Linked DNA regions of Thermovibrio ammonificans HB-1. The main gene of each other region encodes a partner of the protein of the gene in region 2 in a complex. Links are inferred from orthologs where the notes say so. Each region holds a gene or a part of one and is shown on either strand. Other genes may lie near its edges. The genes, in order: secY and secG.

What was found.
Region 1: the proteins of secG (region 2) and secY are in contact, whole or in part, in a crystal structure (PDB 5AWW), measured with the Thermus thermophilus proteins. The link is inferred for Thermovibrio ammonificans HB-1 from one-to-one orthologs. Residues at the interface, in WP_223903268.1 of Thermus thermophilus: Tyr5, Ile9, Tyr12, Leu13, Ala16, Leu19, Val20, Val23, Leu24, Gln26, Glu27, Pro28, Gln30, Gly31, Ala32, Asp34, Leu35, Met36, Gly37, Gly38, Ser39, Ala40, Asp41, Leu42, Phe43, Ala45, Arg46, Val48, Tyr53, Thr56; in WP_096411648.1 of Thermus thermophilus: Leu14, Gln16, Arg17, Phe20, Ile34, Pro35, Pro37, Ile72, Arg108, Arg109, Asn112, Gln113, Arg116, Ile117, Ile120, Pro145, Gly146, Trp147, Phe152, Phe155, Val156, Val159, Thr160, Val162, Ala163, Gly164, Ala166, Leu167, Trp170, Glu173.

Annotation. Positions count from the first base shown.
Region 1 is NC_014926.1:246,805-254,479, forward strand. What follows is about bases 4,688-7,627. They hold secY (preprotein translocase subunit SecY), read left to right. Parts: upstream 4,688-5,460; coding sequence 5,461-6,795; downstream 6,796-7,627. Other genes in these bases: rpsE (30S ribosomal protein S5), read left to right, coding at 4,688-4,801; rpmD (50S ribosomal protein L30), read left to right, coding at 4,804-4,989; rplO (50S ribosomal protein L15), read left to right, coding at 4,991-5,449; THEAM_RS01420 (adenylate kinase), read left to right, coding at 6,792-7,355; map (type I methionyl aminopeptidase), read left to right, coding at 7,358-7,627. In the rest of the region: rpsC (30S ribosomal protein S3), read left to right, coding at 1-352; rplP (50S ribosomal protein L16), read left to right, coding at 355-783; rpmC (50S ribosomal protein L29), read left to right, coding at 787-987; rpsQ (30S ribosomal protein S17), read left to right, coding at 999-1,292; rplN (50S ribosomal protein L14), read left to right, coding at 1,316-1,684; rplX (50S ribosomal protein L24), read left to right, coding at 1,697-2,053; rplE (50S ribosomal protein L5), read left to right, coding at 2,072-2,629; THEAM_RS01380 (type Z 30S ribosomal protein S14), read left to right, coding at 2,648-2,833; rpsH (30S ribosomal protein S8), read left to right, coding at 2,860-3,282; rplF (50S ribosomal protein L6), read left to right, coding at 3,308-3,850; rplR (50S ribosomal protein L18), read left to right, coding at 3,869-4,234; more of rpsE, read left to right, coding at 4,244-4,687; more of map, read left to right, coding at 7,628-7,675. UniProt on the Bacillus subtilis protein: The central subunit of the protein translocation channel SecYEG. Consists of two halves formed by TMs 1-5 and 6-10.
Region 2 is NC_014926.1:598,204-605,640, forward strand. The notes cover bases 4,736-7,437. They hold secG (preprotein translocase subunit SecG), read right to left. Parts: upstream 6,381-7,437; coding sequence 6,090-6,380; downstream 4,736-6,089. Other genes in these bases: glnD ([protein-PII] uridylyltransferase), read right to left, coding at 4,736-5,530; THEAM_RS03310 (phospholipase D family nuclease), read right to left, coding at 5,527-6,090; galE (UDP-glucose 4-epimerase GalE), read right to left, coding at 6,382-7,356; tpiA (triose-phosphate isomerase), read right to left, coding at 7,379-7,437. Outside these bases: THEAM_RS03290 (carboxylate-amine ligase), read left to right, coding at 1-1,031; THEAM_RS03295 (gamma-glutamyltransferase family protein), read left to right, coding at 1,032-2,540; THEAM_RS03300 (hypothetical protein), read left to right, coding at 2,521-2,973; more of glnD, read right to left, coding at 2,906-4,735. UniProt on the Bacillus subtilis protein: Involved in protein export. Participates in an early event of protein translocation.

The DNA.
Region 1 (7,675 bases), 350 kb from region 2 along the record:
CGTTGCTGAGAACGTTGCTCAGCAGCTAGAGCGCCGTGTGGCGTTCAGGCGGGCTATGAAGAGGGTTATTGCAGATGCCATGAAGGCCGGCGCCAAGGGAATCAAGGTGATGTGTGCCGGAAGGCTCGGCGGTGCCGACATGGCCCGTAAGGAGTGGTACAGGGAGGGAAGGGTGCCCTTGCAGACGATTCGTGCCGACATAGATTACGGCACTGCAATTGCCAAGACCAAGTACGGTGTTATCGGCGTAAAGGTTTGGATTTACAAGGGCGACGTTTACAAGGACGAAACCGAAGAGCTTCTCAAAAAGATTGAGAAAGAAGTAAAACAAGAGATGGCGAGAGGTGAGTAGTCATGTTAATGCCGAGGAGAACCAAGTACAGGAAGCAGCAGAGGGGTAGGCTTAAAGGAAAGTCCTACCGCGGAAACAGGCTCGCCTTTGGAGACTACGGAATTCAGGCCCTTGAGCCTCACTACGTTACAACAAACCAGATTGAGGCTGCAAGGGTTGCCATAACCAGGACCATGAAAAGGGGCGGTAAGGTTTGGATTCGTATCTTCCCCGACAAACCTTACACCAAGAAGCCCCTTGAGACCCGTATGGGTAAGGGTAAGGGTAACGTAGAGACCTGGGTTGCCAAAGTCCTTCCCGGCAGGATAATGTTTGAAGTTGCCGGCGTTCCCGAAGATGTGGCCATGGAAGCTCTCAGGCTTGCAATACACAAGCTTCCCATGAAGTGTCGTATCGTTAAGAGGGAAGAAACCCAAGCGGAAGGGGAGTAAGTAATGAAGAAGTACACAGAGGAGCTCAGACAGAAGTCCACCGAGGAGCTTAAGAAGATGGTAGCCGAGCTTAAGGAGAAGCTCCTTAAGCTCAGGTTTAAGAACGCCTTCGGTCAACTCGATAACCCTATGGAGATTCGTAAGACCAGGCGTCAGATAGCCCGCATTCTCACAATCCTCAGAGAGCGTGGCGTTAAGGCTTAACGGAGGAGACTATGGCAGAGACCAGAGTTAACAGGCGTAAGGTAAGGATAGGAGTTGTCGTTAGCGACAAAATGGACAAAACCGTTGTTGTCCGTGTAACCAGGGAGTTTCGTCACCCCCTCTACGGTAAGAGGGTTAAGAAGTCTAAAAAGTACATGGCACACGATGAGCTCAACCAGTGCCAGGTTGGAGACGTTGTAAAGATTATGGAGACCCGTCCCCTCTCCCGTCACAAGAGGTGGAGGGTCGTTGAGATTATCGAGAAGGCCAAGAAACTCGGTGAAACCACAGAGGAACAGGAGTAAATCCTTACTAAAGGAGTGAGGCGATGATTCAGGTTCAGACATACCTTAACGTGGCAGACAACACTGGAGCCAAAAAGGTCCAGTGTATCCGCGTTCTCGGCGGTTCAAACCGCAGGTACGCCTCCCTCGGTGACCAGATAGTTGTTACCGTTAAGGAGGCTGCTCCCAACGCTACCGCCAAAAAGGGAGAGGTTTACAGGGCGGTAGTTGTCAGGACTAAGAAAGAAGTGAGGCGTCCCGACGGAACTTACATCAAGTTCGACGACAACGCCTGCGTTCTCCTCAACAAGCAGGGAGAGCCGTTGGGAACTCGTATTCTCGGTCCGGTTGCAAGGGAGGCAAGGCAGAAAGGCTTCACCAAGATAACCACTCTTGCTCCTGAAGTTATTTAAGGAGGGCTGCTAATGGCTGCTAAGAAGAAGTTCAAGATAAAGGCCGGCGACAAGGTTATTGTTATCGCCGGTAAAGATAAGGGTAAAGTAGGTAAGGTTTTGAAGGTTCTCCCTGAGAAGGAGAGGGTGATAGTTGAAGGTGTAAGAATCGTTAAGAAGCACGTTAGGCCCTCTCAAACCAACCCCGAGGGCGGCATCATAGAGAAAGAGGCCCCCATACACATCAGCAACGTTATGCTTGTTGACCCCAAGACTGGCGAGCCCACAAGGGTTGGCATAAAGTTTGTAGACGGCAAAAAGGTTCGTTACGCTAAGAAGTCTGGAGAGATTATTGACGAGATTAGCAAACCACAGAAGGCGGGTCGGTAATCCGCGTAGGGAGGTAGTATGGCAGAGGAGAAGTACGTTCCGAGACTGAAGAAGAAGTACAAAGAGGAAGTTATACCTGCACTTATGAAGAAGTTCGGCTACAAAAACGTTATGCAGGTGCCGAGAATAGAGAAGATTGTTGTTAACATGGGTGTGGGTGAGGCCGTTCAGAACATAAAGGAGCTTGAGAACGCCATGAACGACCTTGCCCTCATTACCGGTCAGAAGCCTTCCGTTAGGAGGGCAAAGCGTTCCGAGGCCGGCTTTAAGCTCCGTAAGGGAATGCCCATCGGAGCCAAAGTGACCCTCAGAAGGGACCGTATGTGGGATTTCCTTGACAGGCTCATCTCCATGGCCCTTCCGAGGGTTAGGGACTTTAAAGGGCTCTCTCCGAAGTCCTTTGACGGCCGCGGAAACTACAACTTCGGTCTTGAGGAGCAGACCGTTTTCCCCGAGATTGACTACGACAAAGTTGACAAAATCCGTGGTATGAACATCACTATAGTTACAACTGCCGAAACCGACGAGGAGGCAAAAGCCCTCCTGGAGGCTCTCGGATTTCCGTTTAGGAAGTAACCCGAATAGGAGGCATTTATGGCAAGGAAAGCTTTAATCGTAAAGGCTCAAAAGGAGCCGAAGTTCAAAGTAAGGAAGTACAACCGCTGTCCCCTCTGCGGTCGTCCGAGGGGTTACATAAGGGAATTTGGAATGTGCAGGCTTTGCTTTAGAACCCTTGCACTCCAAGGAAAAATTCCGGGCCTGAAGAAGGCCAGCTGGTAAAAATTGGTTAGAGGGGTAGAGAAGCCATGATGATGGATACTGTTGCCGATTTCCTCGCGAGGATTAGGAACGCGAACCTTGTTTACCACGAGACTGTAGAAGCTCCTTATTCTAAGGTTAACGAGGCCATAGCGAAAATCCTGAAAGAGGAAGGTTTTATAAAGGACTACGAGGTTATAGAGGTGCCCTTCAAGAGGGCCAAGAACCCTGAGAACAAGAAGAAGGTTATCAGGGTTCATATGAAGTACGGCCCCAATAAGGAGAGGGTCATCAACGAGATTAAGAGGGTATCTAAGCCCGGTAGGCGTATTTACGTAGGTAAGGACGAGATACCCCTTGTAAAGGCAGGTCTCGGTGTTGCCATTCTCTCCACCAACAAGGGGATTATCCCCGGATACAAGGCCAGGAAGCTCGGCGTAGGTGGAGAGGTTCTCTGCTACGTCTGGTAAAAACAACTAAGCGAGGAGTGAGAAGATGTCCAGGATAGGTAGGCTTCCCGTTGAGATACCGCAAGGAGTAACGGTAGAGGTTAAGCCCGGGAACCACGTTGTTGTTAAGGGCCCTAAGGGGCAACTCGAGTTTACCTTCAACCCGAAGTTAACAATTAAGGTTGAAGACAACAAGGTTATCGTTGAGAGGCCCAACGACGAGAAGCAGATGAAGGCCCTTCACGGAACCACCAGGGCCATAATAAACAACATGGTTATCGGAGTTTCAAAAGGGTTTGAGAAGGTTCTTGAGGTTAAAGGTCTGGGTTACAGGGCCTTCGTTAAGGGTGATACTCTGGAGCTTCACCTTGGATTTTCCCACCCGGTTCTCTACAAGATTCCGGAGGGTATTCAGATTGAGGTCGACAGGGACAACAACATCTACGTTCGCGGTATAGATAAGCAGAAGGTAGGCCAGGTTGCGGCCGAAATCCGCTCCTTCAGGCCGCCTGAGCCTTACAAGGGTAAAGGTATCAGGTACAGGGGTGAGAGGATTATCCTCAAGGCCGGTAAGTCTGCTAAGAAGTAACCTTAAAGGGGTGAGAAGATGGCTAAGTTAACAAGGCGTGAGAGAATTGCGAAGAAGCACAGAAGGGTTAGGAAAAAGGTATTCGGAACGCCCGAAAGGCCGAGGCTGGCGGTTTACAAGAGCTTGAAGCACATCTATGCACAGATTATTGACGATACAAAGGGTGTTACACTTGTTTCCGCCTCTACTCTCGACAAGGAAATCAGGCCGAGGATGCCCGAGCTTACCAAAACCGAAGAGGCCTTTGAGGTCGGTAAGCTTATCGCGAAGCGTGCCCTTGAAAAGGGCATAAAGAAGGTAGTTTTTGACAGGGGCGGTTTCATCTACCACGGCCGTATTAAGGCCCTTGCCGAAGGTGCAAGGGAAGGCGGACTTGAATTCTAAGGAGGTATCATGGCGAAGAGGGTAAAACCTGACGGTTTAGAGCTTAAAGAGAGACTTGTTCACATTAACAGGAACGCTAAGGTTGTAACCGGCGGAAGGAAGTTCAGCTTTACCGCCTTCGTTGTTGTAGGCGACGGTAAAGGCGTTGTCGGTTTTGGAAGGGGTAAAGCTGCAGAGGTTCCAGACGCTATAAGGAAGGCCACTGAAGATGCCAAGAAGAACCTTATAAAGGTTCCCGTTGTAGACGGAACCATTCCCTTCGAGGTTGAGGCCAAGTTCGGCGGCTCCAAGGTTATTATGAGGCCGGCCGCTCCCGGTACCGGAGTTATTGCGTCTGCTCCGGTTCGTGCCGTTCTTGAGTCTGCCGGCGTAACCGACATTCTCACAAAGGTTATAGGCTCTACAAACCCCCACACGGTTGTTAGGGCTGTTCTCAAAGGCCTTGAGCAACTTAAGACTCCCGAGGAGTTTGCCAAGCTCCGCGGAGTTCCCGTTGAGGAGCTTCGCAGGCGCTGGAAGCTTCCGGGCCGCAAAGTAACAAAAGAAGGTGAGATTATCAGGAGGTAACAATGGCTAAGGTTAAGATAACGCTCGTTCGCGGCCTTGCCGGTAAGAGCAAGAGGAAGAAGGCAACTCTCGAAGCTCTCGGCCTCAGGAAGAGAGGAGCTTCCACCGTTAAGGAGCTGAATCCCGCAATTGAGGGAATGATTGAGAAAGTTAAAGAACTCGTAAAAGTAGAACCTGTGGAGGAGTAAAATGGGACTTGGACTGAATAACCTTAAGCCCAACCCTGGAGCTGTCCGTGAGAAGAAGCGTGTAGGTAGGGGTCACGGCTCTGGCCACGGTAAAACCTCCGGAAGGGGACAGAAGGGTCAGAAGGCCCGCTCCGGATGGAAGGGCGGAACCAGGCCCGGATTTGAAGGTGGCCAGACTCCCCTTTACATGCGCTTTCCCAAGCGCGGCTTTTCCAACGCTCCCTTTAAGAAGGAGTACGCCGTTGTTAACGTAAGGGACCTCCAGGAGCGCTTCGAAGAGGGAACCGAAGTTACCCCTGAACTTTTAAAGCAGGTTGGCCTTGTAAAAAGGAACCTTCCCGTTAAGGTTCTCGGGGACGGAGAGCTCACCAAGAAGCTGGTAGTTAAGGCCCACAAGTTCTCCGAATCTGCTAAGCGTAAAATTGAGGAGGCGGGAGGCTCCTGGGAAGAGATAGCCTAAGGAGAAGGTAAATGAACCTTTCCAAAATATTTGCCAACGTTACGGCGGTTCCTGAGCTCAGGAGGAGATTCCTCTTTACCTTAGCGCTCCTGGCCGTTTTCCGGCTGGGAGCCCATATTCCCGTCCCCGGTATAAACGTTGAAGCCCTTGTAGACTTCTTCCAAAGGGCCCAGGGGACCGTTTTCGGCATGATGGACATCTTCTCCGGAGGGGCCCTGAGGAAACTCACCATCTTTGCCCTCGGCGTTATGCCCTACATCAGCTCCTCCATCATCATGCAGCTTCTCACTGTAGCCATTCCCTCTATAGAGAAACTTGCGAAAGAGGAAGGGGAGTACGGCAGGAGGAAAATCAACCAGTACACCCGCTACGGTGCGGTTCTCCTTGCCTTCATTCAGGCCCTCGGAATAGCGATAGGCCTTGAGAGCATGACGAGCCCTACGGGCGTTCCCATAGTTCCCAACCCCGGCTTTACCTTCCTCTTCGTAACCGTTACCACCCTTACTGCCGGCTCAACTTTCCTGATGTGGCTCGGCGAGAAGATAACCGAAAAAGGTATCGGTAACGGAATGTCTCTTTTGATTTTCGCCGGTATCGTTGCGAGCATCCCCTCTGCCGTTATAAGGGTGCTCACAATGGTGAAGAGCGGGGACATGTCCCTCTTTAAACTCCTGACGGTTGTGGCAATCATAGTCTTGATGATTGCCGCCATAGTTTACATTCAAGAGGCCGAAAGGAGAGTCCCCCTCCAGTATGCCCGGAGAACAGTCGGCCGTCAGGCCGTAGGGCGCTACACCAGCTATCTTCCCATTAAACTCAACCCGGCCGGCGTTATTCCCATAATCTTTGCAGCCTCTATCCTGATGTTCCCGGCAACCGTTGTTCGCTTCATTCACAACCCGATTGCCCAGTCAATCTATGAGGCCCTTCAGCCGGGAACTACGCTCTACCTGGTTGTTTACGGCGCTTTAATCTTCTTCTTCACCTATTTCTACACCGCAATAGTCTTCAACCCTGAAGAGATAGCCGAAAACCTCAACAAAGCCGGAGGCTTCATCCCCGGCGTTAGGGCGGGAACCGACACCGCCAAGTACCTCGACAGAATCGTATCGAGACTCACCTTTGCAGGGGCGGTCTTCCTGACGCTTGTGGCCTTAATTCCGATGATTATCGTTCAGAAGATGAACCTGCCCTTTTACTTCGGCGGTACGGCCATCCTGATTGTTGTAGGTGTGGCCCTCGATACCCTCAAGAGGATGGAAGCTTTCGCCCTTATGCTCTCTTACGAAGGCTTCCTCGGAAGAAGACGGAGAAAGATGCGCTTGGGAGCAGGAGGTTCCAGATGATAAAAGTAGTCTTCTTAGGCCCTCCCGGAGCCGGAAAGGGAACTCAGGCCCAGAGGATTGCGGCCAAGTACGGCGTTCCCCACATATCTACCGGCGACATCCTGCGTGCCGCCGTTAAAGAGGGGACTGAGCTCGGAAAGCTTGCGAAAACTTACATGGACAGGGGAGAGCTCGTTCCCGACGACGTAATAATAGGTATCATCAGGGAGAGGCTATCCGAGCCCGACGTTAAAGAGAAGGGCTTTATCCTCGACGGTTTCCCCCGGACAATCGCCCAAGCCAAAGCCCTCGACCAGATGCTCGAAGAGCTCAACATGCCCCTCGACAGGGTAATCTACCTCAACGTAGACGATGAAGAGATTGTTAAACGCCTCCTTGCGAGGGGAAGGGAAGACGATACCGAAGAGGTTATAAGGAAGAGGCTAAAAGTTTACAGGGAGCAGACCGCTCCTCTTATAGACTACTACTCCGAAAAGTGCCTCCTTGTTGAGATTTACGGAGTGGGAGACATAGACGAGATAACTGCCAAAATTGAAGAAGCTCTCGGGTTGAAGGGTTAAAGTTGAAGCGGACAAAGCACGGAATAATCCTTAAAACCCCCGAAGAGATAGCCAAGCTCCGAACGGCTGCTGCTACCACTATGGAGATTCTCCTTAAAATTGCGGAGAACGTGGCTCCGGGTATAACCGCCCTCGACATAGACAAGCTTGCAAGAAGCTACTGTAAGGAGTACGGCGTTAGGCCGGCCTTTCTCGGCTACGGGGGCTTCCCCGGAGCCATATGCGTCTCCGTGAACGAGGAGGTTGTCCACGGTCTCCCGACTAAAAACAAAGTCTTTAAGGAGGGGGACATAGTCTCCCTCGACTTCGGGGCAGTTGTT
Region 2 (7,437 bases):
TGGGCATAGAGCTTGAGGTTCAGCTCCTCGACCCGGAGACTTTTGCCCTGAAGGGTATTGCCGGGGAACTCTTCTCCCGCTATACCTCTCCCCGCCTTCAAAGGGAGTTCCTCGACTCCATGGCGGAGTTCGTTACGGGGGTTCACAGCTCCCCGGATGAGGCCGTTTCCGAGCTCACAAAGGAGGTTTTGGCCGTTGCCCACTTGGGAAAGGAGCTCGGCTTTGTAGTTGCCGCTTCGGGCACCCACCCCTTTGCAAGGCCCGAAGAGGTTAACGTGACGCCTTCTGAGCGCTACTTGAAGCTCCTTGAGGAGTTTCAGGAGGTTCTAAGGAACTTCCTCATATACGGCCTTCACGTTCACGTTGGGTTCCCCGATGAGCAGACGGCCCTAAACGCCTACAACGCCTTTGTGAAGTTCTCGCCCCTTTTCCTTGCCCTTTCGGCCTCATCCCCCTTTTTCAGGGGAAGGAACACCGGGATTTACTCCTACAGGAGCAAGCTCTTTGAGCAGCTACCCAGGGCCGGTGTGCCCCAGCAGTTTGACTCTTACGGCGAGTTTGTTGAGCTCTTTTCGGTTCTAAAAGAGAGCAAAACGGTTGACTCCCTTAAGGATATCTGGTGGGACGTTCGCCCCAGGCCCGACTTGGGGACCGTTGAGCTGAGGGTGTGCGACTCGGTTTCCGATTTTTCCCGGATAAGGGGTATAGTTTCTCTGGCCGTTATGGTGGCCTCCCTCTTTATGGAGGAAGGGGTTGAAAGGGAGTTTCACCAGGTTCACCTTCAGAACAGGTGGAACGCGGCAAGGCACGGCCTTACGGGCAGGTTTATCTCGAAGGACGGGGTGACAACCGTCGGAAGGGAGCTTTTAAGGCTTGTTACCCTTTACGGAAAGCGATTTAACTCCCTGAGGGAGGGTGCTAAGGTTCTCGTTGACCTTGTTTCCCGCCCTACCGGAGCCGAGCTTCAGCTCAGGAGCTTCAACGGCAGGGACTTCGGGCCCGTTTTCAACTACACCGTGGTGGAGGTTTAGGTGAGAGGCGTTGTTGCTGCCGGCGACAGGCTCACGGCAGAGGCCGGAGCGGAGGTTTTAAGGGCCGGAGGGAACGCTTTCGACGCTGCAGTTGCCGCCTGTTTTGCCGCTCCCATGGCCGAGCCGGCTCTGACCTCTGCAGGGGGCGGAGGTTTCCTCCTTGCCGTTCCCGCTTCCGGAGCGCCTGTGCTTTACGACTTTTTCGTTGACGTTCCCCCGGTAAGGTCGGAAAGCCCCGACTTTTACCCGGTTCTGGTTGACTTCGGCGACGCCGTTCAGGAGTTCCACATAGGTATGGCCTCGGTTGCCGTTCCCGGCTTTGTTGCGGGGCTTTTAAGAGTTCACAGCGAGCTGGGTAGGTTGCCGTTAAGGGAGGTTCTGCAGCCCGCTATTGAGTATGCTAAAAAGGGTGTAAGGCTTTCTGAGCTTCAGGCCTCCTTTGTGAAGCTCCTTGAGCCGATTTTCATGGCCACCCCCGAGGCCCGTAGGCTCTACGCTCCAGGCGGGAAGCTCATAGACTCCAAGACAACTTTTAGAAACCCCGACTACGCCGGTTTCCTTGAAGCCCTTGCCGATGAGGGCCAGTGGCTATTCTACGAAGGGGACGTTGCCGACCGTATAGAGGCCCTCTCCGTTAGCCGCGGCGGCCACATCCGCAAGGAGGACCTGGCCCGGTACAAAGTTGTAGAGCGTAAGCCCCTCTCTTTCAAGTTCGGGGGAAGGGAGCTCCTTACCAACCCTCCTCCCTCCTCCGGAGGGGTTCTGATAGCTTTCACCCTTGGCCTTTTAAACTCTGTTGAGTTTGACGGCTGGGGAACTCCCCTTTACGCAGGTGCCCTTATTGAGGCCATGGCCACCACGGAGAAGTTCCGAAAAGAGCAGGTGGACGAAAACCTCCACGAGCTTAACGGATTTCCCTTTGCAGAAGACCTTGTGGAGAGTTACGGCCGGCTCTTTAAGAGGAGATTGAACCTCTGGGGTAACACAACCCACATAAGCGTTCTCGATGCCGAGGGTAACGGTGCCTCCGTTACAACAACCAACGGCGAGGGCTCCGGGGTGGTTGTTGACGGCATAGGGGTTATGCTGAACAACATGCTCGGCGAGGAGGATTTGAACCCCAAGGGCTTCTTCCGTTGGCCTCCCTACGTGAGGCTGCCTTCCATGATGGCTCCCACTGCGGTTCTGTCTGGCGGCGGGCCGGAGCTCCTGCTGGGAAGTGCCGGCAGCAACCGGATTAGGAGCGCCATTGTAGAGGTTCTGGTTAACTACCTGGCCCTCGGCCTTCCCGTAGATGAGGCGGTTTCCCTGCCGCGGCTCCACTACGAAAAGGGTGAGGTTTTCATGGAGCCCGGCTTCCCCGAGGAGATCGTAGAGGCCGTTAAACGCCACTATAAACTCTCCCTCTTTCGCTCAAAGAACCTCTTCTTCGGGGGCGTTCAGGCGGTTGTTAGGGGGCTGAAAGGTGCGGGAGACGAAAGGAGGGGCGGTGCGGTTGTGGTTGTTTAGCCTTTTGCTCCTGTTTGCTGCCCTGCCGGCGGCGGCCGGTGGTTTGAGGCTTGATACCAAAACCTTCCTCGTTAGTGGCGGGGAGCTTAAACCCCTGCCGGAGAAGGTTCCGGTAGGCTCAACCCTCCTTTACAGGGTTGAAGTTAAGAACCCCTTTAACTACCCGGTGAGGGACGTTGTGGTTGAGCTGAAGCTCCCACCTTTGACTGTTCCCGTTGCCGAGAGCTTCACCGGCAAACCTTACTGCTCCCGAGACGGCCTCGACTACAAGCCCTGTACTCGGCTTTCACCGGAGAGCGTCCGTTTTGTAAGGTGGGTGGTGAGGGTTTTGAAGCCGGGGGAGTCTGCTCAGCTTGACTGTGCGGTTAAGGTTTCGGGGAAAGGGCCTCAACAATCCGCTCCTTTATCCGCAGGAGCTTCTGAGGGTCGGTAACTTTCTTGTAGTCCATGTCGGTTATGTAGAAGCTGTCTATGACCCTGTTGCCCTCGGTGGTTATTATCGCCCGTCTGAGCCTTGTCTGCTCTTCAAGGAGCACCTTCGTTATTGTGTAGAGAACGCCCAGCCTGTCGTGGGTGGAGACCTCCACTATGGTGTACTTGTCGCTCGTTTCGTTGTCTACCTTAACTTTTGTTTCCGGCAGCGGAACGCTCCTTCTGAAGGTTTTCGGCTTCAGGAGCTCTCCGAGCTCTTCCACCTTGAACTTCCCTTCGTAGAAGGCCTTTAGCACCTGCTCAAACTCTTCCACCTTCTCGCACGGCAGGGCTTCGCCTGCAACCGTTGAGACCTGAATCGTGTAGACCATACACTCGCAGTCGTCCTCTATCGCCTTGTTTATGTTGGCCCCCTTTATGTTGATTCCCAGGTAGGAGAAGATGCCCGCCACCTTGTTGAAGAGCCCTCTGCGGTACTTGGTGACTATCACTATTTTTGTGTAGCCGATGTCGGGGAAGCTCTCGTGGTAGGTTTTGTATTCGAGCCCTTCCCGCTTTATCTCTTTCATGAGGAGCATGTGCTTTGCTATCTCTTCGGAGGAGTAGGTTATCAGGTAGTCCCTGTCGGCGTTTTCGAAGAACCGCTCAACCGATTCCGGACGGATTTTCCCCTTCAAAAGCTCCTTTACCTTCTCCTTGCGCCTTTGGAGCTTCTGAAGTATGAGCTGCTCTATCCCTTTGTCGGCCTGGAAGAGGGCAAGAGCTCCCCTGTAGAGCCGCCACAACAGGGAGCTTTTCCAGTTGTCCCACGCTCCCGGCCCAACAGCTTTTATGTCGGCGTAGGTCAGCAGGAAGAGCTTCTTCAGCCTCTCCTCTGTTTGGCACTCGTTCTTAAACTGCTCAACCAGTTTGGGGTCGGATATGTCCCGCCTGAAGGCAACGTGGGACATGAGCAGGTGGTTCCTCACGAGCCAGCAGACCTCCTCCGTCTCCTGCTCCGAGAACCCCATCTCCTCCATGTAACGCCTTGTGAGGCTTGCCCCGACAAACTCGTGCCTGCCCGGTTTACCCTTCCCTATGTCGTGGAAAAGTGCGGCTATGAAGAGCAGGTGGGGCGAGTCGAGGTCCTGCAGGATTTGGGAGAGCTGCTGTTTCTCCTTTACCGGTGTTCCCGCGGTTCCCTTCTCCGCAAGCTTCTCGAGCTCCCTAACTGTCAGGATTGAGTGGATGTCGGTTGTGAACTTGTGGTACGTGTCGTACTGGAAGTGGCCCCTGAGCCTTTCAAAGTCGGGGATTAGGGCCCCCAGCACCTTTGTGTCGTGCATCAGCTCCAGGGTGTAGGAGAGCCTTTCCCTGCGGGTGAGAATCTCCCTGAAGAGCCCGAGTACCCTCTCTTCCCTAAACCTCTCCCTGTTGCTCTCCGCCGCCAGTTTAAAGAGGGAAAAGGCCGATGCCGAAAGCTCTACCCCCTTTTCCTGGACTATCTTGAACCCTTTGAGGACCAGCTCGGGCTCTTTTAGAAGTACGCTTTCAAACTCCTCCTTCACAAACAGGGAGTTGTTCTCTACGAAGAACTCTCCGATTTCTTCCCTTGTTCCGAGTAGGCTTTTGAGGGAGAAGCTCTTCTTCTTCCTCGATAGCTCCTCTTTGGCCGCCTTTATCACCTCTTTGGTTATGACCGAGAGGTCTATGGCGGCGTTGAAGTAGCTCTTCATGAAGAGCTCTACACCTTTTCTCTTTTCCGGGAAGCCGAAGTGTTTGGCAACCTGGGGCTGCATCTCAAAGGAGAGTATGTCGCTGCGCCTGCCCGAAAGCAGGTGGAGCTGGTTCCTCACCTGGAGCATGAAGTCGTAGGCCGATATGACTTCCCTGAAGTTCTTCCTGTCGAGTATTTTCCTGTCGAGGAAGCCCGAGTACCCCTCTATTCCGAAGACTATCTTCGCAACCCAGAATGCCTCGTGGAGGTCTCGGAGGCCCCCTTTGCTCTCCTTTACGTTGGGCTCTTGGTAGTAAACCGTTCCGTAGAACCGCCTGTAGCGCTCGCTCCTTGCTGCTTGGATTTCGTTGACCAGGGCTTCCCGGTTTTCCTTTACGAAGCGGTTGAACTGCTTTGTGAAGCTCCTTTCAACCTCTCGGCTGCCTGCGAGGAACCGCCTCTGGAGGAGGTTTGTGAATATCGAAAGGTCGCTCTGGGCAAGCTCCAGGGCCTCTTTAATGCTTCTTGGAGCAAAGCCGAGGTCCTTTTTTAGGGAGAGGAGGAAGTAGTAGAAGGCCTCAACGTCCTCCCTGTGGCTCTCCGTTAGGTGCCCGTCGTATATGAGGTTAACGTCTATGTCGGAGTGGAAGTTCAGCTCGCCCCTGCCGTAGCCGCCCAGGGCAAGGAGTGCAGCGGGTATCTCCCACCTGCCGAAGAACTCCTTGAATGCCGGTTTTAGGAGCTGGTCGAGGGCCTTTTTAAGCTGCTGGGCCACCTCGAAGCCGGTCTCTTTTCGGGTGTGAAGCTCCTTTGCCCGCTCTATCTCTTTAAAGAAGCGCTCCTTTGCCTTTTCAAGGCTCAATTTGTTAACCCCGCAAGTCTCCAGAGCTTTCTGAAGTTGGCCTCGTAGGCTTTAACCAGTGAGGGGTCGTTTTCGATTACTACAAGGTTCTCGTCGTTCCTCTTCTCGGCGTTTGCCGTCCAGTTGAAGCTTCCGGTTGAAACCACTTTACCGTCGTATACGGCGTACTTGTTGTGCATCAGTCCGCCGCCGCTTCCCTTCTTGTACCGGACCTCAATTCCCTCTTTTTCGAGGAGAGGTCCTACGCAGTAGCGGGATTTACCGTTGCCGTAGTCGATAATCACCCGCACCCTTACGCCCCTTCTGTGGGCGTCTATCAGGGCCTTGGCTATCTTCTTGCTTGTGAAGGAGTAGATGGCTATGTCTATGGTTTTGTGGCTTCGCTTTATCTGCTCCACTATGGCCTTTGTGCAGCCGCCCCGGGGGGAGAAGTAGGCGTGGGTAACCACCCGGTTGGCCGTTTCCCGGTAGGAGGTCGTCGGTGCTTCTTTCTTCCCGCAGCCGACAATCAGAAGGGAGGCCGAGAGCAGGACGGTGAGGAGTCCGTAAAACCTCTTCATTACTTTTTCCCCTTGTGCTGTTGCTCCTTTATAACTTTTTCAACAACCGACGACTGGTTCATAAAGTGGGGACCTACCACCGCCAGTATCAGTGAGTTGAGCATGAAAATTGCCCCGAGCACGGCGGTTGTTTTTGTGAGAACCGCTCCCGTTTCGGCGCCGAAGGCAGAGCCTGTGGAGCTTCCTCCCATCATTGCAACTCCCCCCTCGGCCTGCCCGGGCTGGATAATCACAACAATTATGAGCAGCAGCGCTATGAAGGCGTGGAATATCAGCAGGGCTGTAAACATCTTAAAACCTCCTGTTCAGTTCCCAGTTCCAAGCAGTTTGGATTATATACTCAAGGTCGTTAAATTTCGGCTTCCAGTTCAGTTTCTCCTCTATCCTTCGGGTGTCTGCAACCAGAATCGGCGGGTCTCCCGGTCGCCTGGGAGCCTCCTCAACTTTAAACTCCCTGCCGGTTACCCGTTTGGCGGTTTCAACCACCTCTTTAACGGAGTGGCCGGTGCCGTAGCCGCAGTTTAGGGCACAGCTTTCGCCCCCTTCTGCAAGGTACTCAAGGGCCTTTAGGTGGGCCTCTGCAAGGTCACACACGTGGATAAAGTCCCTTATGCAGGTGCCGTCGGGTGTCGGGTAGTCGGTGCCGAAAATCTTGAAAGAGTCCCTCTCCCCCTTGGCAGCCTTCAGTATCAGGGGTATCAGGTGGGTTTCGGGGTTGTGGCTCTCGCCTATCCGCCCTTTCGGGTCTGCACCTGCGGCGTTGAAGTACCGGAGAGCTACGTAGTTTAGACCGTAAGCGGTGTGGAAGTCTTGGAGCATCCTCTCTACTGCGAGTTTTGAAGCTCCGTAGGGGTTTATCGGGTTTTTCGGGTGCTCTTCGGGAATCGGAACCTTTTGGGGGTTGCCGTAGACGGCCGCAGTTGAGGAGAAAATGAAGTTTTTAACCCCAGACTCAACCACCGCTTCAAGGAGGTTCAGGGCGTTACAGGTATTGTTCCGGTAGAAGCTCTTCGGGTCTTTTACAGACTCTCCTACCTCTATGAAGGCGGCAAAGTGGATTACGGCGTCGGGGCGGAAGCTGTTTATGAGCTCTTTCAACTTCTCCTTTTCAGAGAGGTCAACCTCTGCCAGCTCTCCGAAAAGGACCGCTTCCCTGTGGCCCCGTGAGAGGTTGTCTACGGTCAAAACGATGTGGCCTTTGCGGCCCAGAAGCTCTACCGTGTGGCTCCCTATGTAGCCGGCTCCTCCGGTTACGAGAATTCTCACCCTTTTCCCCCTGTTTTTATATTTAGAGTGCCTTCACTATCTGGGAAAAGCTTTCAGCTTTAAGGCTCGCACCGCCTACAA